DNA from 3 places in the Paenarthrobacter sp. NPDC090522 genome. Region 3 is predicted to be linked to each of the others. Evidence: riboswitches for the same ligand, from Rfam matches in the RefSeq annotation. Region 3 holds a riboswitch; each other region holds the start of a gene.
What was found. A riboswitch is a leader RNA that binds a small molecule or an ion and turns the genes downstream of it on or off. The one in region 3 is predicted to bind glycine.
Positions count from the first base shown of each region.

Region 1 (3,273 bases), on a different contig from region 3:
GGCCAGGAAATGGCCTCCATCTCGGCCGTCGCGTTCAGCTTCATGGTGCACGAACCCAACGGGATCATGGTGCGGTCCAGGGCGAGGTCCCGATCGGACAGCTTGCGGATATAGCGCAACAGCTGCGTCTCGGAACGGTGCGTGTTGAACACCGGGTGCTGAAGGAAATCCGAGGTCCGGACAACATCTGAAGGCAGCTCGAACCCTGCTGCGTCCCCTACCGGACCGGCACCAAAGGCGACGGCCACCGCGGACAGGACCTCCGGCGTCGTGGTTTCATCAACGGAGACACCCACGGTGTCCTCATCGATGAAGCGGAGGTTGATGCCGCGTGCTTCGGCGGCGCCGATCACCTTGGCGGCCTTGCCGGGGACGCGGACCGTGAGGGTGTCGAAGAAGGCGCCGGCCACGAGTTCGCGCCCGGCCTTCTCCAGCGCGGTAGCCAGGACACGGGCGTGGCCGTGGACGGTTTCGGCGATCGCCTTGAGCCCTTCGGGACCGTGGTAGACCGCATACATCGAGGCGACAATGGCGAGCAACGCCTGGGCCGTGCAGATGTTGGACGTGGCCTTCTCGCGGCGGATGTGCTGCTCGCGGGTCTGCAAAGCGAGGCGGTAGGCAGGCACGCCGGCGTTGTCCTTGGACACACCCACGATGCGGCCCGGAAGCGTACGCTCCATGCCATTGCGGACAGCCATGTACGCGGCGTGCGGGCCACCGAAGAACAGCGGCACGCCAAAGCGCTGGGCGGTTCCGACGGCGATATCGGCACCTTGTTCGCCCGGGGGCGTGATCAGGGTGAGCGCCAGCAGATCGGACGCGACGGTGACCAGGGCACCGCGTTCCTTGGCAGCAGCAATCACCGGAGCGTGGTTGAAGACCCGGCCCGAGACGCCGGGCTGCTGCAGGACGATACCGTTGATGTCGCCGTCGGGCAGGCCGTCGGAGAGGTCCGCAACAAGAACCTCGAAGCCCAACGCCTCTGCGCGGCCCTTCACGATCGCGATGGTCTGCGGCAGGAGGTCGGCATCCAGGACGGTCGCACCATCCTTCGCGGACTTGTCCTTGTTCGCCCGGCGCATCAGCAGCACAGCCTCGGCCACAGCGGTGGCTTCGTCCAACAGCGAAGCGTTGGCGATCGGCAGGCCGGTCAGGTCCTGCACCATGGTCTGGAAGTTCAGAAGCGCCTCAAGGCGACCCTGCGAAATTTCCGGCTGGTACGGCGTGTAGGCCGTGTACCAAGCGGGGGATTCGAGGATGTTGCGGCGGATCACCGGCGGCGTCACGGTGTCGTAGTAGCCCTGGCCGATCATCTGCACTGCGGTCTTGTTCTTGGACGCCAGCTTGCGGAGTTCGGCCAGGACCTCAACCTCGCTCAGTGCCTTCTGCAGCGTGAGCGGTGAGGACTGGCGAATGGAATCGGGAACAGCGACGTCCACCAGGCCGTCGACGGAGTCGTAGCCGATGGCCTTGAGCATGGTGTCAATATCGGCCTGGCGGCGGGCGCCAATGTGCCGGTCCGCGAATGCGGTTGGGGAGGATTGAACAGTCAAGAGGAACTCCAGGATTCAGGCGCCCGCTGAGCGCCATGGTGAATATGGGTTCCTCCCCGCTCTGTATTGGACCTGAGAGATTCCGTGAACTGTGGTTCCACATAGTTCACTTGCACCGTCGGTGAGCCCGGTTGCCCGGACTGCTTTCCAGAGTTGCCTCGCCGCGGCGGTACATGGGCCTGAGAGATTCCTGGGGAGGATTTGCTCCTACGGCGCCTGACTGGATGTACCCGGCAGGACTCTCCCGCCGCAGATCAAAAGCGTTTGCGCCACCTCAGTGACACGCTTCACACCATAGCGGGTCACGGCGAAAAAGCGCAAGGCAGGTGTTTTCCAGGAGGCTAGCCGCGCATCGCCTCGTGGACCTGCAACGCCAGCCACAGCTGCGCCAACGTTGACGTTTCACCCATGTCCAGCCCTGTCAGCTCACCGATTTTCCGGATCCGGTAGATGATGGTTTGCCGGTGCGTGAAGAGCGCGGACGCCGTTTTCTGCCAGGAACGCTGCGAGTCCAAGTACGTCTTCAGGGTGACCATCAGGTCGCCGTCCTGGCGCTGTTCGTAGTCGAAAACCGGGCCCAAAAGTCGCTGGACCAATGCTGTTCCCTCTTCGAATCCGGTCAACCCCAGCCAGCTTGGCCCTTCCGCGTATCGGGCCAACCCGAGCTTGTTTGCTTTCGCCGAACCCAGCGCCCAGAGCGACTCCTGGAGTGCCTGCTGCAGTCCCCCAACCGCTGCCGCGGAGCTCACCCCAATGGTTGTTCCAGCTGGGGCGCAGTGCCTCAGGAGTTCATCGGCAACCTCCGACGCAATCACCACGTGCAGCCGGTCGTTCCTGCGCAAGGAGGCCGCCGCAGTCTCGTGCCGCCACAGGTCGACGTGCACGTTGGCCAGCCTGTCGCCGTCGTCCGCTGACATCGAGGCGACCACGAAACTTTGGGCAGGCACCTGGAAAGCCTCCAGCCGCCGTTCCATTTCCGCCGTCCCCAGGCGGCCGTCCAGCGCTTGGAGGAGGAACTCGCCGGCCAGCCGGTGTCGCCCCTCCAGCGAGAGCACGATGCGCGCCAACTGCAGTCCCAGCACAGTTGCGGCATGCAAAAGTACGACGGCGTCGGGGTGCGGTTCGCTGGTGGGCAGCACCACCAGGAGCGCATTCGCGTGCGTGGGAATGTCCATGGTCAGCACATGCCTGCCGCGGATCCGGTGCCATTGGAAGTTCTTGCCCGCGACGGAAACCTGGCCCGGATGCGGTGACCATTCGTCGACCAGGAAGTTCGGCAGGGCCTGGCCGTCCGGATGCCACGGGTGGAGGCAGCTTCGATCCACCACGAAGAGCTCGGCGTCCAGCTCCGTGGCCAAGCGCAGCACCAGGCTTTGCCAGTGGTCCTCGGAAGCACCGGCGGTGCGCAGGAGGTCGTAGACCCGGGCCGTTTGGCGGAGCCTGCGGGACTCTTCGAGCAGCGACGATTCCGCTACGGACCTTGCTATGGCAATGAACGGCAGCGGGTACGGGATGTTGATCAGCGGGAGTGGCAGGCTGTCGCATGCCTCAAGGAATTCCGCGGTGAGGGGCGGGGCGTGCATCTTCTCACCGATGGCCAACGCGCTGGCGCCGGCGTCCACCAGGGCCTGGGCGAGCGCCACTTGGCCCTCCGGGTCTGCCGGCACGGAGAGTCCGTTGGTCATCATGAGTTCGCCACCCGTGACCCATTCCCAGAGCC
Region 1 is NZ_JBIVXL010000030.1:33,635-36,907, reverse strand. It holds gene gcvP (aminomethyl-transferring glycine dehydrogenase) at 1-1,553, opposite strand, end outside; glycine riboswitch at 1,711-1,810, opposite strand; gene ACIQT2_RS22860 (PucR family transcriptional regulator) at 1,895-3,273, opposite strand, start outside.
Region 1: it holds a riboswitch for glycine, as region 3 does, so the genes downstream of both, gcvP (aminomethyl-transferring glycine dehydrogenase) here and gcvP (aminomethyl-transferring glycine dehydrogenase) in region 3, are expected to answer to the same signal.

Region 2 (3,273 bases), on a different contig from region 3:
TCACACCCGTGAGGGGCTCCTTTGCTTTGTGGGCTAGTTGCGGACGGGTTCCGGTATCCGCTCAGCGTCCTTCTGCAGCTCGGCACGGAAGTGTTCGTACCGGGCAAGGTGGGTGGGCCGCTTGCGGAGGATGGCCCACGCAACGCCCAAGGCCAGGAACCAGACCGGAGTCACGAGCAACGCCATGAGTGTGTCAGGTTGGGTGGTCAAAGCCCAGAGGATGAACGCGAAGAACGCGAACACCACCCACACCATCGCCACGCCACCGGGCATCTTGAATTTCGAGGAGTCGTGCAGCTGCGGCCGGCGCTTCCGGAACGCCAGGTAGCTGGCCAGGATGATCGACCAGACGAACACGAAGCAGACGGCGGACACGGTGGTCACCATGTCGAACGCCTTGCCGACGTCCTGGCCGGCGTACATGAGCACGACGCCGGACAGCAACAGGACGCAGGAAAGGAACAGGGCGTTGCGGGGTACTTTGCGTCCGGACAGCGCGCTGAAGACGGCGGGCGCGTCGCCTTCCTGTGCCAGGCCATAGACCATGCGGGAAGTGGAGTAGATGCCGGAGTTGGCCGAAGACATCGCCGAGCTCAGCACCACCAGGTTGACGATGGTGGCTGCGGCACCGAGCCCCGCCAGGGAGAACATGGCAATGAAGGGGCTGTGGCCGGCGGCAAACTGGGTCCACGGCGTGACGGACATCAGGATGATGAGGGCACCAACGTAGAAGAGCAGCACGCGGATGGGGATGGAGTTGATGGCCTTGGGCAGGTTCTTCTCGGGGTCCTTGGCTTCAGCGGCCGTGGTGCCTACCAGTTCGATGCCAACGAACGCGAAGACGGCGATCTGGAAGCCGGCAACGAAGCCCATGAATTCGTTGGGGAAGAAGCCGCCGTGGAACCAGAGGTTGGTGAAGCTGGCGGGACCGGCGTCGGATTGGAAGCCGCTGAAGATCATGAAAAGACCCACGATGATGAGCGCCGCGATGGCCACGATCTTGATGAGGGCGAACCAGAATTCCGTCTCCCCAAAGGCCTTCACGGTGGCCAGGTTGAGGAGCAGGAGGATGCCGATGGTGATGAGCCCCGGAATCCAGAGGGGCAGGCCGGGCCAGAGTTCCTTGGAGTAGCCCGCAATGGCGATCACGTCCGCGATGCCGGTGATGACCCAGCAGAACCAGTAGGTCCAGCCGGTGAAGAAGCCTGCCCAGGGACCCAGGAGGTCGGCGGCGAAGTCACTGAAGGACTTGTAGTTCAGGTTGCTCAGCAGCAGTTCGCCCATGGCCCGCATGACGAAGAACAGCATGAAGCCGATGATCATATAGACGAAAATGACCGACGGTCCGGCCGCGGAAATAGTCTTGCCGGAGCCCATGAAGAGGCCCGTTCCAATGGCACCGCCAATCGCGATGAGCTGGATGTGGCGGTTGCTGAGCTGGCGTTCGAGGTGGGGTTCTTGGCTGGAATCTGTTGGCGGGCGCTGAATCGTCATGAGGAACTCCATTGTTCAGGCGGTACCTTGTGGGTACCACGATGATTCGGGTTCCTCCCCGCTCTGTCATTGACCTGAGAGTTTCCGCGCTCTGCGCGCACGCAGCACCGCTTGCACCTTCGGTGAGTCCGGGAATCCCGGACTGCTTTCCAGAGTTGCCTCGCCGCGGCGGTACAGGGTGCCTGAGAGATTCCTGGGGAGGGTTTGCTCCTACGGCGCCTGACGGGATGTACCGGCAGGACTCTCCCGCCACGGATCACTAGCGCGCACCACCTGGCCGGTGATGCAGCTCACACAGTAGCGAAGGCGTGGTGGTTCACGCAAGCGCCCCGGGTCAAACCCTGGTTCGAGCCCTGCCAAAGCCCGCGTCCGCGGCGCGCATCAGAGCTCCAGGATGCTGCGGGCGATCTCGTCGGCATCGCGCAGGGTCCGTTGCCCGCTCCTGTATGCCCTGCCCTTGGTGGGCCGTGCCTCGGCCGCGATCGCGGTTCCCCACTGCGTGGCGGACAACTGAAGGCTCAGCACGTACAGCCCCCGGGTCACTGAACCGTTCGCCGCCACCGGACGGTAAGGATGCGGTTCAACGTCCAGGCCTGTGGTCTGCACCGGAGTTCCCTCGACGCTCATCATGATCTTGGTACGGACCAAACCGTCGTCCAGCAGTTGCTCCAGGAGCGGCGAGATGTTCATGCCCACACGGTTCGCGGGCGACATCGCCTCGATCAGCGTCCGTGCCTGCGCCGGCACGTCGCGGACCCACGGCGAGAATGCGCGGAACACCTTGGCGTTCCGATCCACGCTGAACTTGGGGTCGGGTCCCACGAAACTCACGACGCCGGCACGCGCCAATGCTGCCAACTGTTCCGACCGCAGCGCCGGAGGACCGCTGGCCAACCCCTCCACGAACGATTCGAACCAGCCCCGCAACTCGGCCACCCACGATTCGTCCGTGATGCCGCCGTCGGCCACTACTGTCTTGAGGATCGCCCGGCCGGTGTGCAGGGCACCGATGGCCATCTTCACGGGGTCGGATTCGCCGAGGGCGGAGCGCCGTGCGTCGTCGTCGAGGTAGGCCGTAATGGCTTTGTCCAGCTCCTTGCGTGAGGCAAAGGTCCGGCCGGCCAAGGGTGCTGCAAGCCCCTTCAGGTTCAGCCGGCGGGAGGCCACCACGTGCTTTTCCACGAGCGCACCCACGGCGCTTTCCCAGTTGCCCGTTGCGTGGGCGTGGGGCTGCAAGGCATCCTCCAGGTCCGCGAGGAACTGCGCCGGGTCCCGGATCGCCGCTGGTTGCGATCCCGCCAGCGTGGCGTAGTAGGCCCAGAGGGCGTCGCGGTGCAGGAGCGGCCAGAGGTCGTGATCGAAGCCCGGCTGGATGCCAGCGGTCTTGAAGCGGTCCATGGCGGCCTCGGTGAGGTACCGCAGCGTGATGCTCGTGGCGTAGTAGCCGGACAGCCCGGCCTTGGCGCGGTACGGGGTGCCCCTTCGTGAGGCAGCAATGATCTTCGGCTCGCGGCCGGACGGCCGGTATTCGAGCGTACCGGTCCCCGGAGCCACGGAGTCGACGAATTTGCCCCCGCGGCCTTCCGTCAGCTGCCCCATGACGTCGAAGAAATTCAGTCCCATGCCGCGGACCAGCACCGGCTCGTTGTCCGGTACGCGTGTCCAGTCCACATCGGCCGGAGGAGCAGGCGGGAAGTAGAGCAGGCCCTGTTCCCGCGCGGCGGTTTCGAAGGAGCGCTGCTCGGGATTCAGCCGGGATTCGATGTGCCCCAGCGCGAG
Region 2 is NZ_JBIVXL010000016.1:7,044-10,316, reverse strand. It holds gene cycA (D-serine/D-alanine/glycine transporter) at 34-1,494, opposite strand; glycine riboswitch at 1,654-1,753, opposite strand; gene ACIQT2_RS18425 (FAD/NAD(P)-binding protein) at 1,876-3,273, opposite strand, start outside.
Region 2: it holds a riboswitch for glycine, as region 3 does, so the genes downstream of both, cycA (D-serine/D-alanine/glycine transporter) here and gcvP (aminomethyl-transferring glycine dehydrogenase) in region 3, are expected to answer to the same signal.

Region 3 (3,273 bases):
TCCATGCACGGCGAGTTCTTTGATCCCGTAGACAAAGGGCGCCATGGTGAGCACGGACAGGACGATGCTGGGTACGTCCACGCGGCCCGGGTTGGCATCCTTGGACTCAGGGATGAGCACCCGGCCGAAGGCGAGCAGCGGCAGGAGGAGGAAGGCCGCCACGAGGAACACGGCGCCCCACCAGAAGTGCTCCACGAGCCAGCCACCGAAGATCGGGCCGAGCGCGGCGCCGCCGGAGAAACCCGCAGCCCAGACGGCAATAGCAAGCCGGCGACGGTTGGGGTCGGTGAAGATGTTCCGGATCAGGGACAGGGTGGAGGGCATCAGCATGGCGCCGAAGACACCAAGTGCGGCGCGACCGGCAATCAGCCACTCCGCGGAAGGCGCGAACGCCGTGGCAGCCGAAACCGCCGCGAAGCCTGTGCTGCCGATCAGGAGCAGCCGCCGTCGTCCGATCCGGTCGCCGAAGTTGCCCATGGACACCAGCAGTGCGGCCAGTACCAGCGGGTAGGCGTCCACGATCCAGAGGAGCTGGATGCCGCCGACTTCCAGTGAGCGGGCGATTTCCGGCAGGGCGAAGGTGAGCGCGGTGTTGTCGACGGCCACCAGGAGCACCGGGAACATCAGCAGTGCCAGGGCCGTCCAGTCGCGCCACGGTGCGGTCTTGCCCGGAACCGGGCGCACGGAGGAACGGGGAGCGTGGGTTGAGGACGGCGAGAACATGACCTTTACTGTACCGTCCAGACGGTACAGTTTCAAATAGAACAAGACCACGCTTTAGGGAATGATGGATCCATGCCGCGAAAACCAATAGCCCGGGACGCCGTCCTGGACGCCTTTGAAGCACTCCTGATCGAAGTGGGGGAGCGTGCTGCCACCCTCGACGCCGTGGCCAAGCGCGCAGGCGTCTCAAAGGGCGGCTTGCTCTATCACTTCCCCAACAAGGAGTCGCTCATCAGTGCCCTCCTGGAGCGCCTGGATGACTTGGCCAAGGAAGATACCGAACAGATGCAGGCGGCGCCCGACGGCGCAGCGGCCTACTTCATCCGCTCCTCGCTCTGGGCCGGAACACCCATGGACCGGGCGTTCGTTGCGGCAACCAGGTTGGCCGAGGTGGCCCACGAGGAGACTCGCCGCCGGTTCGCGGCCATTCAACAGCGCTGGCTTGACGTCCTTGCCGACGACGTTGGCCCGGAGGTTGCCAAGGCGGTCAGCTACATGGGAGACGGCCTGTATTTCAACGCGATGTTCGAGGGCGGGCAGGAAGCCGGCGGCGCCGGGCGGGAGGCCGACGTCGAGGTCCTCCTCGCGGTCCTGGACCGCCTGCGGAAGTAGCGGACGTTCCATTTGCCGCCGCGCTGCAGGCATAGGACAATTAACAACTGTGGTGTGCCTTCCTTGGCACGCCGCCTACAACTGCATAAAGCCTTTGATCTGCGGCGGGAGAGTCCTGCAGTACGAGATGCAGGCGCCGTAGGAGCAAATCCTCCCCAGGAATCTCTCAGGCCCATGCACCGCCGCGGATAGGCAACTCTGGAAAGCAGCAGGCAGTCCGGCCGGATTGTTGTGCTCACCGACGGTGCAAGCGGGTGGCTGTGCGGACAGCATCACGCGGAAACTCTCAGGTCCAATACAGAGCGGGGAGGAACCCGAGCCACTGCGGCGTACCCAAACGCCGCCCAAGTAATGGAGTTCCTTCGTGACGGTTAGTTCAGCCTCCACCACCTTCGTCGACCGGCATATCGGTGCCCGCCGCCAGTCCGACATTGACACCATGCTCAAGTCTGTCGGTTACGACTCCGTGGATTCCCTCGTGGACACCGCGGTTCCCAACGACATCCGCCAGGACATTGCCCTGACCCTGCAGAACGCCCTTTCGGAGGTGGAGGTCCTCGCGGAACTGCGCAAGCTCGCCTCCAAGAACAAGACGGCCGTCCAGATGATCGGCCAGGGCTATTTCGACACCGTCACACCGCCGGTGATCCGCCGCAACATCCTCGAATCCCCGGCTTGGTACACCGCATACACGCCCTACCAGCCGGAAATTTCCCAAGGCCGCCTCGAAGCGCTGCTGAACTTCCAGACCATGGTCCAGGACCTCGTTGGCCTCCCGATCGCCAACGCCTCGCTGCTGGACGAAGCCACCGCCGTGGCCGAAGCCGTGCTGATGATGCGCCGCGCCAACAAGAACAAGGCGGCCCAGGATGGCAAGACCGTCCTGGACGCCGACTGCCTTCCGCAGACCATCGCGATCGTCAAGGGCCGCGCTGAAGCGCTTGGTTTTGACGTTGAGGTTGCGGACCTCGCCAACGGCCTCCCGGAAGGCGTCATCAACGGCGTCGTCCTGCAGCAGCCTGGCGTTTCGGGCCGGGTCTTTGACCACTCCGCCGCGATCGCCGAGGCCAAAGAACGGGGCGCCCTGGTCACCGTCGCTGCAGACCTTCTTTCCCTCACCCTCATCACCCCTCCGGGCGAGCAGGGTGCCGATATCGCCGTCGGCTCCGCCCAGCGCTTGGGCGTCCCGTTGTTCTTCGGCGGCCCGCACGCCGCCTACATGGCCGTTCAGAAGGGGCTCGAGCGTTCCATGCCCGGCCGCCTGGTGGGCGTTTCAAAGGACGACGCCGGTGTTCCCGCCTACCGCTTGGCGCTGCAGACCCGTGAGCAGCACATCCGCCGCGAAAAGGCCACGTCCAACATCTGCACCGCACAGGCACTCCTGGCGATCGTCGCCTCGATGTACGCGGTCTACCACGGCCCCGAAGGCCTGAAGGCGATCGCCGAGACCGCACACCACCACGCCCGCACCCTTGCCGCCTCGCTGAAGGCTGCCGGCGTCGAGGTCCTGCACGGTTCCTTCTTCGACACCATCACGGTCCGTGTCCCGGGTCGCGCTGCCTCGCTTATGGCTGCCGCTGAAGAGCGCGGCATTAACCTGCGCGGCATCGACGCTGACACGGTCGGCATTTCTGTGGACGAAACAACCACGACGGCGGTTGTCGCCGACGTCGCAGCCGTCTTCGGTGCCTCCGTGGTTGAGTCCGCTGAGGGCTTCGCGCTTGAAGCTTCCGTTGAACGCTCCAGCGAATACCTGCAGCACCCGGTGTTCAACACGCACCGCTCCGAAACCCAGCTCCTGCGCTACATCCGCAAGCTCTCCGACCGCGACCTCGCGCTGGACCGCACCATGATCCCGCTGGGTTCGTGCACCATGAAGCTCAACGCCACGGCTGAGATGGAAGCCATTTCCTGGCCGGAGTTCGCCTCCATCCACCC
Region 3 is NZ_JBIVXL010000015.1:4,391-7,663, reverse strand. It holds gene ACIQT2_RS17775 (MFS transporter) at 1-723, opposite strand, end outside; gene ACIQT2_RS17770 (TetR/AcrR family transcriptional regulator) at 796-1,335, shown strand; glycine riboswitch at 1,431-1,527, shown strand; gene gcvP (aminomethyl-transferring glycine dehydrogenase) at 1,700-3,273, shown strand, end outside.